DNA from 3 places in the Janibacter endophyticus genome. Region 2 is predicted to be linked to each of the others. Evidence: predicted binding sites of a transcription regulator. Region 2 holds the regulator's gene; each other region holds the start of a gene.
The links. Region 2 encodes LexA, which represses DNA repair genes until DNA is damaged. Its sites were predicted from a motif close to TCGAACANNTGTTCGA; they were not measured.

Region 1: the regulator LexA is predicted to act here: its motif matches at 5,833-5,848, upstream of JNO54_RS08705 (DUF6504 family protein).
Region 3: the regulator LexA is predicted to act here: its motif matches at 4,708-4,723, upstream of JNO54_RS02860 (HNH endonuclease signature motif containing protein).

What each region holds. Positions count from the first base shown of each region.
Region 1 is NZ_JAFEJG010000004.1:1,801,752-1,808,995, forward strand. Features, by position in the region: gene pknB (Stk1 family PASTA domain-containing Ser/Thr kinase) at 1-1,805, opposite strand, end outside; gene JNO54_RS08685 (LysM peptidoglycan-binding domain-containing protein) at 1,809-2,954, opposite strand; gene JNO54_RS08690 (Rv2175c family DNA-binding protein) at 3,185-3,592, shown strand; gene JNO54_RS08695 (polyprenyl synthetase family protein) at 3,659-4,807, opposite strand; gene metF (methylenetetrahydrofolate reductase [NAD(P)H]) at 4,858-5,775, shown strand; gene JNO54_RS08705 (DUF6504 family protein) at 5,910-6,263, shown strand; gene JNO54_RS08710 (SAV_6107 family HEPN domain-containing protein) at 6,275-6,706, shown strand; gene JNO54_RS08715 (DNA polymerase III subunit alpha) at 6,703-7,244, shown strand, end outside.
Region 2 is NZ_JAFEJG010000004.1:1,610,252-1,617,495, forward strand. Features, by position in the region: gene JNO54_RS07800 (hypothetical protein) at 1-366, opposite strand, end outside; gene JNO54_RS07805 (NAD-dependent protein deacetylase) at 484-1,425, shown strand; gene lexA (transcriptional repressor LexA) at 1,438-2,181, opposite strand; gene JNO54_RS07815 (LysM peptidoglycan-binding domain-containing protein) at 2,417-2,812, shown strand; gene nrdR (transcriptional regulator NrdR) at 3,201-3,695, shown strand; gene JNO54_RS07825 (vitamin B12-dependent ribonucleotide reductase) at 3,828-6,734, shown strand; gene JNO54_RS07830 (L-serine ammonia-lyase) at 6,829-7,244, opposite strand, start outside.
Region 3 is NZ_JAFEJG010000004.1:584,857-592,100, forward strand. Features, by position in the region: gene JNO54_RS14880 (PucR family transcriptional regulator) at 1-509, opposite strand, end outside; gene JNO54_RS02850 (NAD(P)/FAD-dependent oxidoreductase) at 672-1,934, shown strand; gene JNO54_RS02855 (winged helix DNA-binding domain-containing protein) at 2,020-3,162, opposite strand; gene JNO54_RS02860 (HNH endonuclease signature motif containing protein) at 3,232-4,704, opposite strand; gene JNO54_RS02865 (ATP-binding protein) at 4,874-6,106, shown strand; gene JNO54_RS02870 (ADP-dependent NAD(P)H-hydrate dehydratase) at 6,236-7,153, opposite strand; gene JNO54_RS02875 (histidine phosphatase family protein) at 7,146-7,244, opposite strand, start outside.

The DNA of each region.
Region 1 (7,244 bases), 190 kb from region 2:
TCGACCTCGACCTTGAGGCCGGCGGCCTCGAGAGCCTGCCGGGCCTCCCCGCTCGTCATGCCCCCGACGTCGGGGACCTGCACCATGACCGGCCCCTTGGACACGACGAGGGTGACGGTGTCACCCCGGTGGCCGGTGCCGGCGCTCGGGTCCTGGGAGATCACCGACCCCTTCGCCACGTCGTCGTGGTTGACGTCCTCGCCCCGCTCGACGGCGAAGCCCGCGTCCTTCAGGCGCTTCGTGGCGCTCTCGACGGGCTGCCCCGTCACGGAGGGGATGTCGATGGGCTCGGGGCCCTTGCTCACGACGATCGCGACCTTCGCGTCCCGCTTGAGCGGGCTGCCGGCGGCCGGTGAGCTGCTGACGACCTGGCCCTTCTCGACCTCCTCGTCGTACGCCTCCACGGTCTTGCCGAGGGCGAGGCGGGACTTCGTCAGGGCCGCCTTGGCCTCGGCCGAGGTCATCCCGGCCAGGCGCGGCACGTCGTAGCGCTCGGGCCCCTTCGAGACGGTGACGACCACCTCGCTGCCCTTGCGGACCTCCTGGCCGGCGTCGGGGGTGGAGCGGATCGCGACCCCCGCCGCCACCTCCTCGTCGAAGGCCTCCTTGGTGCTCATCGTCAGCTCGGCCTGCGTCAGCCGGGTCTCGGCGGCCGCGACGGGCTGACCGGCGACCTCGGGGACGATCGTGCGCTGGGCGGCGGAGTAGGCCCAGGCGGCCCCGGCTCCGGCGGCGCCGAGGACGAGCAGGAGGGGGATGAGCCACAGCAGGGGGGAGCGGCGTCGGCGGGCGGGCTCCGCCTCGTCGTGCCCGACGGGGGTGCTCGTCGTCGGGCTCGTCCGTGTCGCCTGGGTCGAGGTGGCCGCGCCGGCCGGCATGGCGGTGGTGCGCTGCGAGCGGGACTCGCTCGCCCGCCGGCTACCCGCGGCCGGGCGGGCGTCGAGCTCGGCGGGGGAGAGCGCGCGCCTCGTCTCGTGGAGGAGGTCGAGGTACTCGGCGGCGTCGCGGGGGCGCTCGTCGGGGTCCCGGGCGATCGCGGTGGCGACGAGGGCGTCGAGGGGGGCCGGCGCGTCGGGTGTGGCGTCGAGCAGGCTCGGCACGTCACCGTGCACGTGCTGGAAGGCGACGTGGATGGGGGTCTCGCCGTCGATCGCCTTGCGACCGGTGAGCATCTCGAAGAGGACGAGGCCGGCCGCGTAGACGTCGCTGCGGGCGTCGGCGATGCCCCGCTCGACCTGCTCGGGCGAGAGGTAGCTGACGGTGCCGAGCAGCACGCCCGTCGCCCCGGTCGCGGTCTGCGAGGACACCGCGCGGGCCAGCCCGAAGTCGGCGACCTTGACCGTGCCGTCCTCGCGGATGATGACGTTCTCCGGCTTGACGTCGCGGTGGATCAGCCCGGCGTCGTGGGCGGCGGCGAGCCCCGCGAGCACGGGCTCGAGGAGGTCGAGGGCCGCCCGGGGGGTCAGCGCCCCCTCGGTGTCGAGGACCTGCCGCAGCGTCTGGCCGAGGACGAGCTCCATGACGAGGAAGACACGCCCGTCGGCCTCGCCCTGGTCGTGGACGGCGACGACGTTGGGGTGGGAGAGCCGGGCCGCGCTGCGCGCCTCCCGGCGGAAGCGGGAGACGAAGGTCTCGTCGGCGGCGAGGTCGGCGCGCATGACCTTGATCGCGACGTCCCGGTCGAGGCGGGTGTCGAGCCCGAGGTAGACCGAGGCCATGCCACCGTCGGCGAGGTGCTCGAGCACGCGGTAGCGCCCGTCGAGGGTCACCCCGACGAGATCGTCAGCGCTGCCGCGTGCCGCCACACATCACATCCTGGCGCGATGGTGCTTGACGTTGGCGACGTACTGCCGCGTGTCGCTGTACATGCCGTTGGCGCGCACCGAGCCCAGGCCCTGGTAGTAGCCGGCGATCGCCTGCGAGTCGCTCGAGGCCATCCGCGTCAGCTGCCTCAGCAGGACGACGCCCGCCGTGATGTTGTCGTCGGCGTCGAGGAGGTTGAGCTTGCGCCCCACGAGGGTCGAGGCCCACTCGCCGGAGGACGGGATGACCTGCATCGCGCCGATGGCGTTGGCCACGGAGACCTGCCGGTGGTCCCAGCCGGACTCCTGGTAGGAGATCGCGAGGGCGAGCTTGGGGTCGACGCCGTGCCGCTTGGCCGTGGCGACGATCTTGCGGCGGACCTGGTCGCGGGAGGGCACGGAGCGCTTCGCGAGCGTCGCCCGGTTGCGCGAGGCCGCGTTGACGATCGAGCTGGGGTAGGTCCGGCCGGCGAAGGTGTTGTGGCTGAAGGCGGGCTTCTTCTTGGCCGTGGACCTCTTCTTCGCGACCGCCTTCTTCGCCGTCCCGGAGACCTTGAGCTTCTGCCCCGGGTGGATGAAGGAGCTCGAGGAGACCCCGTTGATCTTGGCCAGCCGGGCGAGCGACATCCGGTACCGGTCGGCGATGCCGGAGAGGGTCTCGCCGGCGCGGACGGTGTGCCGGGCGCCGCTCGTCCGGGAGACGGGGCGCTTCGCGGGCTTGGCCGCGGAGCCGTTGACCCGGAGCTTCTGCCCCGGGTGGATGAAGGAGCCGGTGGAGATCCCGTTGAGCGAGGCCAGCCGGGCCGGGCTCATCCGGTGACGGGTGGCGATGCCCGAGAGCGTGTCGCCGGAGCGGACCGTGTAGCTGCGGGTCTTCGTGGTGCGAGCCGGCTTCTTCTTGGCGCCGGCGGAGCGCGCGGCACCGGGGATCTTCAGCTTCTGCCCGGGGTGGATGAAGCCGTTCACGTGGTTGCGGCTGCGCAGCGCTGCGACCGTGGTGCCGTAGCGCTCGGCGATGCCGGAGAGCGTCTCGCCGGCGCGCACGGTGTGCGTCCGGCCGGCCTTCTCCTCGCTGTGGGCGGCGGCGGGTGCCTGCGGCAGGTCGAGGGTCGGCGGTGTCGTGGCAGGGGGGACGACGATCGGCAGGACCATGGGTTGTTCTCCTCTGGCCGGGGTGCCCTCGGGGAGCGCCGGGAGGCGAAGGGGTAACCACCGGCGGGGCGACCCGGGCGGGTCGGGGACGTGACGGGTGTGACGGGTGATGCTGGTGCAACGTGTGTGGTCGCGTCGAGACGTTACCGGACAGTCCGCCTCCGCGCCGGGACATCCGCTCCGTGCCGTGCCGTGCCCGCGGCGTGGCGCTGGTGGGTGAGACTGGGACCGTGAGCACCGAGCAGACGCCCCGCACCCCTTCGGACCCGTCGGTCGGGTCGACCGACCTCGAGACCCTCGTCGGCGAGTGGCTGACCGTCCCCGACCTCGCCGAGCGCCTCGGCATCCGGCTGACCGACGTCCGCCGGCTCCTCGAGGACCGCGACCTCCTCGCTGCGCGGGTGGGGGAGCGCAGGGTGATCAGCGTGCCGGCCGCCTTCCTCGACGAGGAGGGTCCGCTGCCCGCGCTGCGCGGGACCTTCACCGTCCTCGCCGACGCGCGCATGAGCGACGATGAGATCATCGAGTGGCTCTTCACCCGGGACGAGACCCTGCCCGGCGGACCGACGCCGGTCGAGGCGATCCGGGCGGGCTTCAAGACCGAGGTGCGCCGGCGGGCCATGGAAGAGGCGCTCTGACGGCACCGACCGGGGCACGTCCAGTCAGAGGTGGACCACCCCGTTGTTGACGCTCTCCCCGTCTCCTCAGGCGGTGCGGGCGGTCGCGAGGTCGACGAGCGAGCCGAGGGTCTCGACCGCCTCGGCCGGGACGTCGGCCCGGCCCTCGAGCTCGGCCAGCGCAGCCCGGGACGACTCGACGAGGCGAGCGATCTCCCCTTCGACCTCGTCCACCGCACCGCTCGAGGTGAGGATCTCGCGGAAGCCGGCGACACCCCCTTCGTCGAGGCCCGGGTCGCCGAGCCAGCCCTCGATCCGGCCACGGTCCGCCGCGTCGGCACCGAGCCAGGCGAGCGCGACGAGCACGGTGCGCTTGCCCTCGCGGAGGTCGTCGCCGGCCGGCTTGCCCGTCTCGTCCGGGTCGCCGAAGACCCCGAGGAGGTCGTCGCGCAGCTGGAAGGCCTCGCCGAGCGCGAGCCCGTAGCCCGACAGCGCGTCCCGCGTCGTCGGGTCGGCGCCGGCGGCGGCCGCGCCGATGAGCAGCGGGTGCTCGATGGAGTACTTCGCGCTCTTGTAGCGCAGGACGCGGCGGGCCCGCTCGACCCGCTCCTCGCCCGTGGCCGCCGACCACGGCTGCATCGACTCGACGACGTCGATGAACTGGCCGGCCATGAGCTGGGTGCGCATCCGCTCGAGCACCTCCCACGCGGCCGCGAGCCGGTCGGCGGGCAGGCCGGCCCGGACGACGAGGTCGTCGCACCAGTCGAGGCAGAGGTTGCCGGAGAGGATCGCGCCGGCGAGGCCGAAACGGTCGGGGTCGCCCCGCCAGCCCCGCTCGGCGTGCGCGGACGCGAGGGCGCGGTGAGCGGCGGGCGCGCCGCGGCGGGTGTCGGAGTCGTCCATGACGTCGTCGTGGAGCAGGGCGGCGGCCTGGAAGAGCTCCATCGCCGCGGCCAGGGCGACCGGGACCTGCCCGTCCGCGCCGCCGCCGGCGCGGTAGCCCCAGTAGGCGAAGGCGGCCCGCAGCCGCTTGCCGCCCCGGACGAGCGCGGTGATCGCCTCGGTGAGGTCGGTGACGTCGGGGCCCATCTCGTCGAGGTGGCGCTGCTGGCGGGCGAGCTCGGAGTCGAGCTGTGCCTGGATCCGGCCCCGCAGGTCGTGGGCGAAGGGGTCGGGCACGGCGATCGGTCTCCTCGGGCTCACGTCACGGCGGGTGACGCACATCTCTGGTCTCACCAGCGGATACGGCAAGCCTACGGTCCGGCCTGCGGGCTATCGTCCCCGCCATGACCACGCAGGCTCTCACCGGGATCGCGGGCGGCACGTCCCGCGGCACGATCCCCCAACGGCTGGCCGCCCCGCGACCCTCCGTGAGCTTCGAGTTCATGCCGCCGAAGGACGACGCCGGCGAGGCGGTGCTCTGGGAGGCCATCGAGCGCCTCGAGCCCTTCGCCCCGGACTTCGTCTCGGTGACCTACGGCGCGGGCGGCTCGAGCCAGGACCGCACGCTGCGGATCACCGAGGAGATCGGGCGCCGGACCTCGCTCACCGCGATGGCCCACCTCACCTGCGTCTCGCAGACCACCGACGACCTGCGCACCGTGCTCGCGGGCTACCGGGACGCGGGCATCGACCATGTCCTCGCCCTGCGCGGCGACCCGCCCGGCGACCCGGGAGGGGAGTGGGTCGCGCACCCCGGCGGACTCGACCACGCCGACGAGCTCGTCGCGCTCATCCGTGACGTCGGAGGCTTCGAGGTCGGGGTCGCCGCCTTCCCCGACGTGCACCCGAGCTCGGCCTCGCTCGAGGAGGACATCGAGACTCTCGTCCGCAAGGCGGACGCGGGCGCGACCTTCGCCGTGACCCAGATGGTCTTCGACGCCGACTCCTACCTGCGGCTGCGCGACGCCGTCGCGGCCCGCCGCGACCTGCCGATCACGCCGGGCGTCATGCCGGTGACGAGCGTCAAGATGATCCAGCGGATGGCGCTGCTCATGGGCACCCCGCTGCCGGAGCGGGTCGTCTCGCGGCTCGAGGCCGTCGGCGACGACTCCGCCGCGGTGCGCGCGGTGGGTGTCGAGATCGCCACGGAGCTCTCCGAGCGGATGCTCGCCGAGGGCGCGCCGGGGCTGCACATCATCACGATGAACCGCTCCACCGCAAGCCTCGAGGTGCTCGAGAACCTCTCCCACGTCTGGGCCTGACCGCCCGTCCCGACCGCCGTTGTCGGCTGTCGCCGATCTGGGTTACCGTCTCTCTCGTCGAACAGGTGTTCGATCAGGTGAGCGTCGGTGGGGGTCGAGCCCGGCGACCTGTCCGTCAGTGAGAGGACGAGGTCATGACGCGTCGAGTCGGCGAGACGATCGAGGTGCAGGCGGCAGCCGCGCCGGACGGTGAGGGCGAAGGGGGGCAGCCCCGGGTCTTCCTGTGGCGGGGCCGGGTCTACCGGGTGACCTCCGTCGTCGACCACTGGCAGGAGCGCTCCGCCTGGTGGCGGGCGACCGCCGAGGGAGTGCCGCTCGACGTCGCGGGTGCGCCGCGCCAGGTGTGGCGGGTCGCCGCCCAGGCCGGCCGCTCGGGTGCCGAGGGCATCTACGACCTGCTCCTCGACCCGTGCGCGGCCTCGACGGCCTCCACGGCCTCGACGGCGCCGGCGGCACCCGTCTGGTCGCTCGTGCGCACCCAGGACTGAGGGTGATGACGATGAGGCAGATCGACGAGGTGACCCGTCTGTTCGCCGCGGCCGCAGACACCCTCACCGAGGCGCACTGGGTCCGCTCGGCGCCGGAGCGGCTCGCGGCGACCCGCGCGGGGACGCTGCAGGTCGCGGCCGCGGTCCTCGCGGCCCGGGGCCGACCGGGGGCGCTCGGTGCTGCTGGTGAGCGGCCGGGCTGCCCGTGGGAGGCCCTGGCCCGGATCGCGCCCGAGCTCGCCGAGCGGGCCGACCATCTCGCCCGGGCCTATGCACAGCCCCCGCAGGACGTCCGGGGGCTCGACGACCTGCTGCGCGCCGGCGAGGACTTCCTCCTCGTCGCGGCGGCGACGCTCGGGCTGCCCGCGCCGAGCCTGCCGGCGACGCTCGTCCCGGTGAGCCTGACCAGCCTGCGTCCCGCGGGAGGGGCGCGGGCGTCGTGACCGGGGCCGCGCGCACCGTCGGCGACCCGACGACAGCCGCCGGCGGGTCCCCCTTCGCCCACCTGCGGGTCGCCTCCGGCTACTCCCTGCGGCACGGCACGGCGACGCCCGAGGCGCTCGTCGCCCGGGCCGCCGAGCACGGGCAGCGGTGGCTGGCGCTCACCGACCGCGACGGGCTCTACGGCGCGGTCCGGCACGTCCGGGCTGCGGCGGCCGCGGGCATCGAGCCGCTCCTCGGTGTCGACCTCGCCGTCCGGCCGGGCAGCGGCCCGACCCCGCCGACGACCTCGCGCACCCCGGTGCGGGGCGGGGCGAGCGTCGACCCGCGCCACCCCCGGGTCACCGTGCTGGCCCGGGGCGCCGGCGCCGGGGTGCCGCACGCCCTCGGCTGGGCCCGCCTGTGCCGTCTCGTGAGCGAGGCGCACCTCGTCGGCGAGCGCGGGCAGGCCGACGTCGAGGCGGCGACGATCGCCCGGCACGCCCGCGGGCCCGAGGGGGAGCGCTCACCGCTCGTCGTCCTCCTCGGCCCCGACTCCGA
Region 2 (7,244 bases):
GATCTCTCGGGTCCGTCCGGAGAGCTGCTGGGCCAGATCGCCGCCGATGCCGGAGTCGGAGTGCTGAGCCATTCCGTCGAGGTCCTCGGCCAGTGTGCGCAGACCGCCCGAGGCCCGCTTCTGCTGGTCCGAGCTCTGGCTGGTGATCTCCGACCTCAGCTGGCGGTAGAGCTCCTTGATCTGCTGCTGGGTCTCGCCCGCGACGTGCTGCGCCTCGTTCTTGGCGGTCTCGGCGACCTGGCGGGTCCCCTCCTTCGCGTCCTGGGCGACGGAGGCGGCCTCCTCCTTGGCGACGTCCGTGGTCGCCGCCTCCTGCGTCCCGGGCGTCGTCGCCGGGCTGGTCTGGTCGTACGGTCCTGCAGACATGGGCAGTCCCCTTTGCTGTGTTGTCTCGACAAGTCGGGCCGACGGTGCCGGTCCGTGATGTCGACGCTAGTCAGGATCAGGCCCGATCGGGACGAGAGGAACTCACCCTTTAGGGCGTTGACCTGGGGAAACGGCATCGTCAAGGGGGTCGCGAGCGGACCTCGCGCGAAGGGGTCCGCCGGGGTTCCCCCTTCGCCGGTCGTCGATACTGGCCCGGTGACCTCCCCGACGACGACCGGACGGATGGCCGAGGCGGCCTCGATCGCCGAGATCCTCCGCGAGCGGCCGGCGCTCGTGCTGACCGGTGCCGGGATGAGCACGGCGTCGGGGATCCCGGACTACCGCGGCCCGGACGGCACCCGCAGGGTCACGCCGATGCATCTGTCGGAGTTCGTCGCGAGCAGTCAGGCGCGGCAGCGCTACTGGGCGCGCAGCTTCGTCGGGTGGCGGCGCTTCAGCGCTGCCCGGCCCAACGCCGCGCACCACCTCGTCACCGAGCTGCAGCAGCGTGGGGCGGTCGGCGGGGTCATCACGCAGAACGTCGACATGCTCCACCAGGCCGCGGGGACGACCGACGTCATCGACCTGCACGGCACGCTCGCCGAGGTCGTCTGCCTCACCTGCGGGGCGCGGGAGCGGCGGGTCGATCTCGACGAGAGGATGAGCTCGGAGAACCCGGGCTTCGACGCGGACAGCGATGAGATCCGCCCCGACGGTGACGTGCGGCTCGACCAGGTCGACGTCGACCGCTTCGTCGCGCCGCGCTGCCTGGGCTGCGGCGAGGACACGCTCAAGCCGGACGTCGTCTTCTTCGGGGGAGCGGTGGCCAAGCCCCTCGTCGAGCGCTGCTTCGCGCTGACCGACGCCGCGCCGAGCCTGCTCGTCCTCGGCTCGAGCCTGCAGGTGATGTCCGGGCTGCGCTTCGTGCGCCGGGCCGCGCGCAACGGCGTGCCCGTCGTGATCATCACGCGGGGGGCGACGCGCGGCGACGAGCTGGCGACCCACCGGCTCGACGGAGAGCTCGAGCCGGCACTGCGGGGTCTCCTCGACCGGCTCTGAGCCGCGCGGGTGTCAGACCCGGCGCAGGACCGCGGTGACCTTGCCAAGGATCGTCGCGTGGTCGCCGTCGATGGGGTCGAAGGCGGGGTTGTGCGGCATGAGCCAGACCTTGCCGTCGCGGCGCTTGAAGGTCTTGACCGTCGCCTCGTCGTCGAGCATGGCGGCGACGATGTCGCCGTTGTCGGCGGTGGGCTGCTGGCGGACGACGACCCAGTCGCCGTCGCAGATGGCGGCGTCGATCATCGAGTCGCCGACGACCTTGAGGAGGAAGAGGGCGCCTTCGCCGACGATCTGCCGGGGCAGCGGGAAGACCTCCTCGACGCTCTCCTCGGCGACGATCGGCACTCCGGCGGCGATCTGGCCCAGGACGGGCACATAGGTGGCGGCCGGGCGCTCGTCGCCGCTGCCGGTGACGTCGACGTCGTCGGGGGAGGCGCCGCCGCGGTAGCCGTGGAGGTCGTGAGTCGTCGCCGCGCCACCGTCGGCGGTGGCGGACGGGTCGGGGGAGACGACCTCGATGGCCCGGGGACGGTTGGGGTCGCGGCGCAGGTAGCCCTTGCGCTCGAGCGCGGTGAGCTGGTGGGCGACCGAGCTCGGGCTCGTGAGGCCGACGGCGTCGCCGATCTCGCGCAGGCTCGGCGGGTAGCCGCGGGTCGCGACGGCGCTGCGGATCACCTCGAGGACCTTGGTCTGGCGGGCGGTCAGCCCGTCGCCGTTGTCCCGAAGGGGGAGTGTGCGGATGTTGTCGTCACTCATGTCGACCCTCGCCGTCTCGTCCGTCTGGAGCGGCCGGCAACCCCGGAGACAACGGTGCGGATCAACGTTGTCGGTGGTCACTGGTTCGCTTCTGCGTGAGGCCGACGGTACGCCGTCGACCTCAGACAAATCAAACACATGTTCGAGCGTGTCTTGAACTTGATCGAACGCGTGTGCTAGACATCGTACAGACGTTCTATCGAACACCGGTTCGATCGACGACCAGGAGGAAGCCATGAGCGCAGCTGCTGCGACCACCATCACCCGTCACGCTGCCGGTGCCCGCGCACCCCGTCGCGCGGGTACGCTGCCGACGCGTCACCTCGTGTCCGTCCCGACCGGTGCTGCGGTGCCGACGCGCCTGCAGATCACCCGCCGCGGTCGCCTCGCGCTGACCGCGCTGGCGGCCGCTGCCCTCGTCACCACCGGTGTGGGTGTGGCCAACGCCGGGGCCGGCTCGCCGGCGGCGACCACCGTCACCGTGAGCTCGGGGGAGACCCTTGGCGAGATCGCCGTGCGGCACATGGCCGAGGTCCCGACCTCGGCCGCCGTCGCGCAGCTGCGCTCGGCGAACGGGCTGAGCACCCCCTTCGTCCACGCCGGCCAGCAGATCGTCATCCCGGCGCGCTGAGGCGGCACCAGACCTCCCGGGTCCCTCGACCCGACCCGGGGAAGCGGGCGGCGGCCGTACCCATCTGGGTGCGGCCGCTGTCGCGTCCCCGGGCGCTTCCCCCCGCTCTGCCGCCGCGTAGAGGGGATCTGCGCGCCGCGTCGAAGATCGACACGCCGGGGTCTTGCGTGCCTTGTGGTGCCCGTGTTCAAATAGCACTACATCTAGTGGTTACACGGTTGTCATTCGCCCACATGTAGTACACAGGGCGGAGACGGTTTTCCACCGCAGAGCCACGGATGTCCACAACAGACACGCCCCGATCCCCAGCTCCGTCCACAGGAGACCCGGGGTGAGAGCGGTGCGTCCTGCCCGCACGAGCTGTCCGAGGACCGAGAGGAGACCGGCCATGCACTGCCCCTTCTGCCGGCACACCGACTCCCGCGTCATCGACTCGCGCACCGCCGACGACGGGTCCTCGATCCGTCGTCGCCGCCAGTGCCCCGAGTGCAACCGCCGCTTCACCACGCTCGAGAGCGCCAGCCTCTCGGTCGCGAAGCGCTCGGGCGCATCGGAGCCCTTCAGCCGGGCGAAGGTCCTCGTCGGGGTCCGCAAGGCCTGCCAGGGCCGCCCGGTCACCGAGGACGACCTCGCGCTGCTCGCGCAGCGCGTCGAGGAGTCCGTCCGGGCCCAGGGCAGCGCCGAGATCGACGCCCACGAGATCGGGATGGCCATCCTCGGGCCGCTCCGTGAGCTCGACGAGGTCGCCTACCTCCGGTTCGCGAGCGTCTACCAGGGCTTCGAGTCCCTCGAGGACTTCGAGGCCGCGATCGGCGTCCTGCGCACCGAGCGGGACGCCCGCGAAAGCACCGACAGCGCCGGCACCCCGGCGCTCACCCCCTAGGCCCCCGGGTACCGACACGCGAGCGGGCTGTCGGTACCCGGTGAGACGTTGGGACGAACCCGCACCACAGCACCACCGCAGCACGAGCCACGAGCACCACAGACGACCGAGCACGACCTGAGAGAGGGACTCATGACCGAGACCGCCGGCAAGACCAGCGCACGTCGATCCGCGAAGAACCGCGGCATCACCGTCGACCGCATCTACACCACCGAGGGTGTCCACCCGTACGACGAGGTGACCTGGGAGAAGCGCGACGTCGTCCAGCAGAACTGGAAGACCGGCGAGACGATCTTCGAGCAGCGCGGCGTCGAGTTCCCCGACTTCTGGTCGGTCAACGCGAGCACGATCGTCACGACGAAGTACTTCCGTGGCGCCGTGGGCACGCCCGAGCGCGAGCAGGGCCTCAAGCAGCTCATCGACCGCGTCGTCCTCACCTACGTCAAGGCGGGCAAGGAGCACGGCTACTTCGCGACCGACGGCGACGCCGAGGTCTTCGAGCACGAGCTGACCTACGCCCTGCTCCACCAGGTCTTCTCCTTCAACTCCCCGGTGTGGTTCAACGTCGGCACCAAGAGCCCGCAGCAGGTCAGCGCCTGCTTCATCCTCTCGGTCGACGACTCGATGGACTCGATCCTCAACTGGTACAAGGAGGAGGGCTTCATCTTCAAGGGCGGCTCCGGCGCCGGCCTGAACCTCTCGCGCATCCGCTCCTCCAAGGAGCTGCTCTCCTCCGGCGGTACCGCCTCCGGCCCGGTCTCCTTCATGCGTGGCGCCGACGCCTCCGCGGGCACCATCAAGTCCGGTGGCGCGACCCGCCGCGCGGCGAAGATGGTCGTCCTCGACGTCGACCACCCCGACATCGAGGAGTTCGTCGAGACCAAGGCGCGCGAGGAGCACAAGATCCGCGCCCTGCGCGACGCCGGCTTCGACATGGACCTCGGTGGCGCCGACATCGTCTCGGTGCAGTACCAGAACGCGAACAACTCGGTGCGCGTCACCGACGAGTTCATGCGTGCCGTCGAGGAGGGCGCCGAGTTCGGTCTCACCTCGCGCATGGACGGCTCCGTCGTCTCCACGGTCGACGCCCGCGAGCTCATGGGCAAGATCGCCAAGGCCGCGTGGGAGTGCGCCGACCCGGGCATCCAGTACGACGACACGATCAACGACTGGCACACCAACCCCGAGACGGGGCGGATCACCGCGTCCAACCCGTGCAGCGAGTACATGTCCCTCGACAACTCCAGCTGCAACCTCGCCTCGCTCAACCTGCTGAAGTTCCTCCGCGACGACGACACCTTCGACGCCAAGACCTTCCAGGCCGTCGCCGAGCTCGTCATCACCGCGATGGACATCTCGATCTGCTTCGCGGACTTCCCGACCGACCCGATCGGCGAGACGACCCGCAACTACCGTCAGCTCGGCATCGGCTACGCCAACCTCGGCGCGCTGCTCATGGCGACCGGCCACGGCTACGACTCGGACGGCGGCCGCGCGCTCGCCGCCTCGATCACCTCGCTGCTCACCGGTGCCGCCTACAAGCGCTCCGCCGAGCTCGCCGGTGTCATCGGCCCGTACAACGGCTACGCCCGCAACGCCGACGCCCACAAGCGCGTCATGCGCAAGCACCAGGCGGCCAACGACCAGATCCGCACCATGCACACGATGGACAAGGACATCCACGCCTACGCCACCAAGGCGTGGGACGCGGTCGTCAAGGTGGGCGAGAAGCAGGGCTACCGCAACGCGCAGGCCTCCGTGCTCGCCCCGACCGGGACCATCGGCTTCATGATGGACTGCGACACGACCGGCATCGAGCCCGACTTCTCGCTCGTGAAGTTCAAGAAGCTCGTCGGTGGCGGCTCCATGCAGATCGTCAACCTGACGATCCCGCGGGCGCTCAAGAAGCTCGGCTACACCCAGGAGACCATCGAGGCGATCGTCGAGTACATCGCCGACAAGGGTCACGTCATCGACGCCCCGGGCCTGAAGACCGAGCACTACGAGATCTTCGACACCGCCATGGGCGCCCGGGCGATCAGCCCGATGGGTCACGTCCGCATGATGGCCGCGGTCCAGCCCTTCCTCTCCGGTGCGATCAGCAAGACCGTCAACCTCCCCGAGGAGGCCACGGTCGAGGAGATCGAGGACGTCTACATCCAGGGCTGGAAGATGGGCCTCAAGGCGCTCGCCGTCTACCGCGACAACTGCAAGGTCGGTCAGCCGCTCTCCGACGGCGGCTCCACCGCCAAGGACGCGAAGGACGCCAAGGAGGCGGGGGCCGCTGCGGTCGAGAAGGTCGTCGAGTACCGTCCGCTGCGTCGCCGCCTGCCCAAGCGCCGCACCTCGCAGACGACGTCCTTCGCCGTGGGCGGGGCCGAGGGCTACCTCACCGCCGGCACCTACGACGACGGCGAGCTCGGCGAGATCTTCCTGAAGTTCGGCAAGCAGGGTTCGACCCTGGCCGGCCTCATGGACGCCTTCTCGATCGCGATCTCCATCGCGCTGCAGCACGGTGTGCCGCTCGAGACCTACGTCGAGAAGTTCACCAACCTGCGCTTCGAGCCGGCGGGCATGACGGACGACCCGGACGTGCGGATGGCGCAGTCGATCATGGACTACGTCTTCCGTCGCCTCGCGCTGGACTACCTCGACTTCGACACCCGCTCGTTCATGGGGATCCACACCGCGGAGGAGCGGGCCCGCCAGCTCGAGACCGGCTCCTACGAGGCGTCCTCGGCGGACGAGGGCGAGGACGACTACGAGGACGAGCTCGAGTCCTACAGCCAGTCGGCTGCCCCGGCCGCCTCGAAGCCCGAGGCCAAGGTCGAGGAGCACGCCGACGAGGTGAGGTCCGGTGCCGGTGCCGCCTCCGCCCGTGAGGTGAGCAGCGAGATCCACAGCTCCGCCGAGCTCCTGGAGAAGTTCCAGGGCAAGACCGCGGACGCGCCGATGTGCATGACCTGCGGGACGAAGATGCGTCCGGCCGGCTCCTGCTACGTCTGCGAGGGCTGCGGCTCCACCAGCGGCTGCAGCTGAGCCCACGACGAAGGGCCTCGGCCGGGATCTCCCGGCCGAGGCCCTTCGTCATGCCTGGGGCCCGGAGGACCCGGCCGTCAGCACTCGCGCCTGATCAGCACTCGATGACGTTGACGGCGAGCCCGCCACGGGCGGTCTCCTTGTACTTGACCTTCATGTCGCGGCCGGTCTCGCGCATCGTCTTGACGACCTTGTCGAGCGAGACGACGTGGCTGCCGTCGCCGCGCAGGGCCGTGCGGGCCGCAGTGATCGCCTTGACGGACGCGACCGCGTTGCGCTCGATGCAGGGGATCTGGACGAGCCCGCCGACCGGGTCGCAGGTCAGGCCCAGGTTGTGCTCCATGCCGATCTCGGCGGCATTCTCGACCTGGGCGGGGGTGCCGCCCATGACCGCGGCCATTGCGCCGGCAGCCATCGAGCAGGCCGAGCCGACCTCGCCCTGGCAGCCGACCTCGGCGCCCGAGATCGAGGCGTTCTCCTTGTAGATGACGCCGATCGCCGCGGCGGTGA
Region 3 (7,244 bases), 1.0 Mb from region 2:
ACGACCCGGGAGCGCGTGTCCTCGATCGTCACCGGCGCCCCGAGGATCGCCGTGCAGGCGTCGGCGAGCGCGAGGAGGTCGTCGCCCGGGGCGCGGTCCGTGCTCGGGTGGGTGGCGGCCCGGTCGAGGATCTCGCGGAGCAGCCAGGCGAGGTGGGCCCAGCTCGCGTCGTCGGCGAACGCGACGACCGTGACTCCTTGCTCTCGGGCGCTCTGCGCGAGCCCGCTCGCGTCACGGGTCAGCGAGCGTCGCAGGGCCACGACCTCGATGCCCCGGGCCGCGGCCGACCCGACCATCGCCCGGGCTGCGTCGGCCGTACTGACGCCCAGGCCGAGGACGATGTCGCCCGCGACGCCCACCCCTTCGCCCGGCTCGGCGAGGGTGACGTCCTCGACGACCGGGTCGAGCGGCTCGCCAGCGTCGCCGGGGACGACCTCGGCGAGGCCCCCGAGCCGGGCGACGACCTGGCTCAGCGACAGGCCGTGACCTGCGGGCAGGGTGCTCTCCACGGGACGACTCTGACAGCAGCGACTGTGACGAAGCAACAACGTGGATCGCAGATCTCTGTGACACGCGACAGCGCACCCCCCGAGCGGAGCGAGGACGATGGGGCGATCGCCTGCTGTCGGCGGGCCCGCCGACCTCCGCACGCACTCCTCCCCTCAAGGACGATGATGAGCACCTCCCCGCAGCCTCGCCCCCAGCACGTCGCCGTCGTCGGCGCCGGCATGGTCGGTCTCGCGACCGGCTGGTTCCTCCAGGAGCACGGCGTCGAGGTGACCGTCATCGACCGCACCGGGGTGGCCGCCGGGTCGTCATGGGGCAACGCCGGGTGGCTCACCCCCGGCCTGACGACGCCGCTGCCCGACCCGGCGGTGCTGCGCTACGGCATCAAGGCAGTCATGTCGCCGAGCTCGCCGGTCTACGTCCCGCCGAAGGCCGACACCAACCTTGCCCGCTTCGTCGCCGGCTTCACCCGCAACGCGACGAACGCCGCCTGGCGCCGCAACATGGCCGCGCTCGTCGGGATCAACGGCCTGGCCTTCTCGGCCTTCGACGACCTCACGGCCGGCGGCGTCGCCGAGCCGACGCGCGAGGCGCGCTCCTTCATCGCCGGGTACCGCAGCGAGGCCGAGCGGACCGTGCTCCTCGAGGAGTTCGAGCACATCAAGGGCGCCGGGCAGGACATGGACTTCGAGGTCATCACCGGTGACGAGGCTCGTGAGATCGAGCCCGTGCTCAGCGACGAGATCGGCGCCGGGCTGCTGCTCAAGGGTCAGCGATACATCGACCCCGGTGCCTTCATGCGCTCGCTCGCCGAGTCCTTCGTCGCGCGCGGCGGCCGGCTCGAGACCGGGCTGGAGATCATGGGCGTCGAGGAGCAGGGCACCCAGGTCGTGCTCCGTGGGACGCGCGGCTGGGCCGAGTCCTTCGACTCCGTCGTGCTCGCCACGGGTGCGTGGCTCGGGCAGCACGCCCGCCAGTTCGGGGTGAAGAAGGTCGTCCAGGCCGGTCGCGGCTACTCCTTCAGCGTCGCGGTGGACCGCACCCCGCACGGTCCCGTCTACCTGCCGGCCGCGCGCCTCGCGATGACGCCGGTCGGGGACCGGCTGCGGGTCGCCGGGATGATGGAGTTCCGCCGCCCGGACGAGGCGCTCGACCAGCGCCGGATCAAGGCCATGGTCGAGGCGGCCCGCCCGCTGCTTCGCGGCGCGGACCTCGACCACCGCGAGGACGAGTGGGTCGGCTCGCGGCCCTGCACCATCGACGGGCTCCCGCTCGTCGGTGCCACGAGGTCGTCGCGGGTCTTCGTCGCCGGCGGTCACAGCATGTGGGGGATCAGCCTCGGTCCGGCCACCGGTCGACTGCTCGCCGAGCAGATCGCCACAGGGCGTCGCGACGAGGTCCTCGCGCCGTTCGACCCGCTGCGCTGACCCTTCGAGGCTCGCGCCCTCGCGGGCGCTCGCACCTCAGCGACCATCCGGGGTCATCAGGGCGAGGGTGCTCGCACCTCAGTGGTCAGATGGTCGGCAGGTCGCGGGTGAGGCGCGGCAGGGAACGCCGCACCGCGGCGGGCAGGTCGCCCTCGAAGGGCAGTACCTCGACGGTGGCACCCCGCGTCTTCGGCCGCGTCCAGGTCCCGAGCGCTCGCCCGCGGTGGACAAGCGTCGGTCGGAAGAAGCCGTTCTTGCCCGGGACGACCTGACCCTTCTCCTGCTCGGCGGTCATCACCGCGGACCGGTCCCCGTAGCCGAGGACGATCTCGTCGAAGCCCGGCAGCAGCAGGGGCGCCATGGTCGCCCGCCGAGCCGCTCCCTTCGCCTGGGTGCCGTACGCCTCGAGGACTGCCGGGTCGACCCGCAGCGTCACGCCGCCGACCTCGATCGACGCCAGCTGGCTGGTCACATCGGCCAGCACCGGAGCCAGGTCCCGGCGCAGCAGCTTGGTCCACCAGAGGAACTCCTTGTCCGAGACCGGACCGTGGCTGCGGACGTAGCGCTCGAACCACTCCGCCACCGCCTCCTCCCGCGCCAGCTCGCGAGCCCGCCCGCCGATCCATCGCTCGTTGAGGACGAAGAGCTGCTCGGACGCCCCGCCCTTCGTCGCCCGCACCGGGCCCTGGCAGATGACGCCCCGGACCGCGAGGTGAAAGATCTGGTGGTACCCGCGCCCGCCCTCGACGGGGAGGCCGGCCTCGGTCCAGGCGGCGAGCAGGTCGCCCCGCGTCATGCCGTCCTGGGGGATCTGCGCCCGGGCGACCTTCTCGGAGCGCTCGAGCATCTCGTCGGTCAGCCCCAGCTCCGTACGGCGCTTGGTCGTCGAGCGCAGCACCGGCACCGCGGTCAGCGACAGCATCCACCGGAGGTCCTCGGCGGCGACGGCGAAGAGCGTCCCGCGCATCGGCCACGACCGGACGATCTCGCCCGCGTCGTACGCCGCGTGCACCTCGGTGAGCGACCGGCCCCTCGTCCGGAGGGCGATCGAGGTCGTCGAGCCCGGCAGGTCCTGCGCTTGCGTGCAGGTGAGATGGCGCACCACCTCGGTCGGAGTCGCCAGCGGACCCAGGTGCGCCGTAGCTCCCGTGGTCCCTCCGGCTCCGCCGACGAGGCGCTGGGAGAGCAGCCGCATGCGAGCCACGTCGTCGAGCGTCCACTGGGTCATGAGATGCATCCTCGTGCGTCGTCGGGTGGCCGGCCAGCCCCAGGGGCCGCGCTCATCGGTGGCGCTCCTCTACGTCCGTCGTCGCGCGAGCTCGATGACGACCTGCCGACCGGCTCGACGAACAGTGTGCTCGTAGCCGCGGTCAAGAGCTCGGTGGTGGTGACCGCAGAGGGGCACCGCGTTGGCGAGGTCGGTGCGACCGCCCGCCGTCCAGGGCTGGAGATGGTGGGTCTCGGTCCAGCCGAAGGGGATGTCGCAGCCATCGGCCGCGCAGGTCGTGTAGGTCAGGGCGAGCGCAGCGCGTTGGACGGCGGTGAAGAAGCGGGCCTGCCGCCCGAGGTCCAGCGGCTGGGACTCGCTGCCGAGCACGACCGGGACCACTCCGGCCTGGCAGGCGATCTGCCGGACCTGACCGGCCGTGAGCGGCTCGCCGTCGGCGGTGCTGCCCACGCGCCCTGTCACGTCCTGCAGGTCCGAGAGGCGCGTCGTGACGAGGACCGTGGCAGCGGTCTTGTCGTGGAGGTGGTCGGTCGGCAGGTGGGTGAGCAGGGTCGCGAGGTCCTGGCCCTGCCGTTGCTGGCGTGCCAGCTGGCGAGTGCGCGGGTCGAGGGAGGTGTCCAGCCATGCCGGCAGCTCCCTGGGGACGGTGGAGCCAGCCTGCCCGACGTCACGCCCACCCGTGCCCGCGCGGCGAGGCGACGACATCGCGTCGAGGATCGTCTTGAGCGCCTGGCCGGCAAGGGTCGGCACCGTGAACTGTCCGTGCATCGTCCCGTCACCGTTGTCACGGACCCAGAATGACGATCTCTCCCACGCGCGCTCCTCCTGGGCGGCCACCTGGTCGTGCTCGTGGGCGTCGACCTGCTCCTCGGCCGTGCCGACCCGCTCGAGGACCCGCCGGGCGAGCTGCCGCAGGTCGCGCGGCGAGTGACCGACCGCGAGTGCGACGAGCTCCGCCTCGCACCCGGCGCGTGCCTCCTCGGTCACGGTCGAGGGCAGGGCGGCCATCGTGTGCTGGATGACCTCGACGTGCTCGCGTGAGATCTCGCCGGCCAGCTGCGCTCGGCCGGTCGGAGTGACCGTCTGCCCGCGGGCCCCGTCGCCACCCGCCCCGTCCCCGTCGGACCCGTCGCCACCGGTCCGGCCGTCGTCCGGCCCGACGAGCTCCAGTCCCGGCTCCTCCCGGGATGCGGACGGCACGCCGAGCCCCGCTGCCGCGGCACGGCTCGCCTGCCGGTGCGCAGCCCGTGGGTCGGAGTTCGTCACCCGTGCGAGCCACTGCCCGGTCGACCGTGCACCGGTGCGCGACGCGACGTCGATCTGGTCGGCGATGGCCGCACCCTTGTCGTGCAGCGCGTGCGTCCGGTTCACGAGGCGGGTCAGCTCGTGCATCACTGCACCGAGGTGCCTCGCGGTGACACCCTCGGCCCGGGCGAGCGCGTCGAGGTCCGCGTCGAGCCGGTCGAGGCCGGCGTTGAGCTCGCCGCACACACCGCCGGCAGGGTCATCCTGCGGGTCGACGAGGTGCGGTGCGGCTGCCATGAGTCGAACATACGTTCGACTACTGACAACGTCGACTCACCCCCCTTCGCCCTGTGGAGACACACCCCCGCGACCCGCCCCCTGTGGACGACCGGGTGCTCACACCCCGTCAATCCGACTCGCTACGCAAATATCCGATCCGGCCTAGACATCGGGATACGGTCCGATCGTGGACCCGATCACCAACCCCTACGCCCCCGGCGCCGGCCAGCGACCCCCCGAGCTCGCGGGCCGCGACGACCAGCTGCAGACCTTCGACGTCGTGCTCCGGCGGGTCGCCGCCGGACGACCCGACCGCAGCCTCGTCCTCACCGGTCTTCGTGGTGTCGGCAAGACGGTCCTGCTCAACCAGCTCCGCAGCGCCGCCGTCCGCGCGAGGTGGGGGACCGGCAAGCTCGAGGCCCGCCCCGACCAGCGCCTGCGCCGCCCCCTCGCCAGTGCGCTCCACCAGGCTGTCCGCGAGCTGGGGCACAGCCAGACCGACGAGGTCGACCACGTCCTCGGCGTCATCAAGGCCTTCGCCCAGCGCGACGCCGCCCCCGGCACCAAGCTCCGCGACACGTGGAACCCCGGCATCGACGCCCCGGCCGTCAAGGGTCGCGCCGACTCCGGCGACATCGAGATCGACCTCGTCGAGCTGCTCACCGACGCGGGCGGGCTGGCCGCCGACCTTGGCCGGGGGATCGCGATCTTCATCGACGAGATGCAGGACCTCGGTCCCGAGGACGTCTCGGCGCTGTGCGCCGCGTGCCACGAGATCAGCCAGTCCGGGCTGCCTGTCATCGTCGTCGGCGCTGGCCTGCCGCACCTGCCCGCGGTCCTCTCGGCGAGCAAGTCGTACTCCGAGCGGCTCTTCCGCTACGTCCGCATCGACCGGCTCCCGCGCGAGGCCGCCGACCGCGCCCTCACCACCCCGGCCGACGACGAGGGCGCCGAGTTCGAGCCGGCCGCCCTCGACGCTCTCTACGCGGCCACCGGTGGCTACCCCTACTTCATCCAGGCGTACGGGAAGTCCGTGTGGGACAAGGCTCCCCGCTCACCGATCACCGCCGACGACGTCGCGGTCGCGGCGCCGGAGGCAGAGGCCGAGCTGGCCGTCGGCTTCTTCGGGTCACGTTTCGAGCGCGCGACACCGGGTGAGCGCGAGTACCTGCGGGCGATGGCGGAGGTCGCGGCCGCCGTGTCGGACGCCGCGGCGCAGGGGGACGAAGGGGTGGCACCTCTCGACGAGATCGAGTCCGTCGCCACCTCGGAGGTCGCCGCCCATCTCGGCAAGAAGCCGCAGTCGCTCTCGCCTGCGCGCGACGCCCTGCTCAAGAAGGGCCTCATCTACTCGGGCGAGCGGGGCCGGATCGCCTTCACCGTGCCCCACTTCGGCCGATATCTGCGCGACCAGACCTGAGGGGTCAGCCGCGCGAGACGAAGGCCGGCTTCTTGCCGGTACCCACCGGACCTTGATACCGCCGCCCAGACCCTCGAGGTCGAGGCCGCTGCACGGCTTCGCGTCCGTCATCGTCCCCCAGGGTTGGGCTCAGTCGCCCCGCAGCGTCCGCAGCACGAGCGGCAGCTCGTCCGGCAGCTCACCGGCGAGGTAGCCGACCCGGCCGAGCCGCATCGCGAGCGCGTCGCCCGCCGCGGCATGGACGTACTTCGCCCAGACGAGCGCCTGCGTCCGACCGGCGCCGCGGCTGAGCAGCCCGAGCGCGGCACCCGCGACGACGTCGCCGCTGCCCGACGTCCCGAGCCCGGTGTCGCCGGTCGTCACCTGCCACAGCCGGCCGTCGGCGGCGACCCACTGCTCGCACCCGACGACGGCGTCGTACCGCTTCGCCGCGGCGAGGGTCGCCTCCGCGACCTCGTCGTCGGGGATCTCGTCGCGGTCGAGGACGTAGGCGAGCTCGCCGGAGTTCGGCGTTGCGACGAGCCGCCCCCGCAGTGCGTCCACCACCGAGTCGTCGAGGTCGGGCAGCACGGTCAGGCCGAAGGCGTCGAGCACCACCCGCGTCTCGTCACCCAGCGTCGGCACGATCTCGGTGATGAGCCGCGCCGACCCCTCGGGGTCGTCCAGCCCGGGCCCGACGAGCACCCCGTCGGCGCGGGAGGTCTCGCGCTCCAGCGCGGCCCCCGTGCCCACCCCGGTCACGGATCCGTCGGAGGACTCGGCGAGCGCCGTCACCCCGGACTCCGGGACCGCCACGGCAAGGTGACGGGCCACCCCTTCGGCCACCCCGAGGTGGAGCTTGCCGGCGCCCATCCGCAGGGCCGACACCCCGGCGAGGAGGACCGCGCCGGGAGTCGCGCACGACCCGCCGACGACGACGGCCTGGCCGCGGGTGTACTTCGTGCCGGATGGTGCGGGGAGCGGCCACGCGCGGAGCATGTCGGGGGTGACGAGCCGCGGGTTCTTCAGCGTCCCGCCGGCCGCGGTCTCGGGGATCTGCTCAGGCATCGTCGCCCCGCTCGTCGGAGCCCTCGCCGACCGCGTCGGCGGCGCCGGGCTGGTCGGTGACCTCGACGTCCTCGCGGCGCAGGTGCTCGTC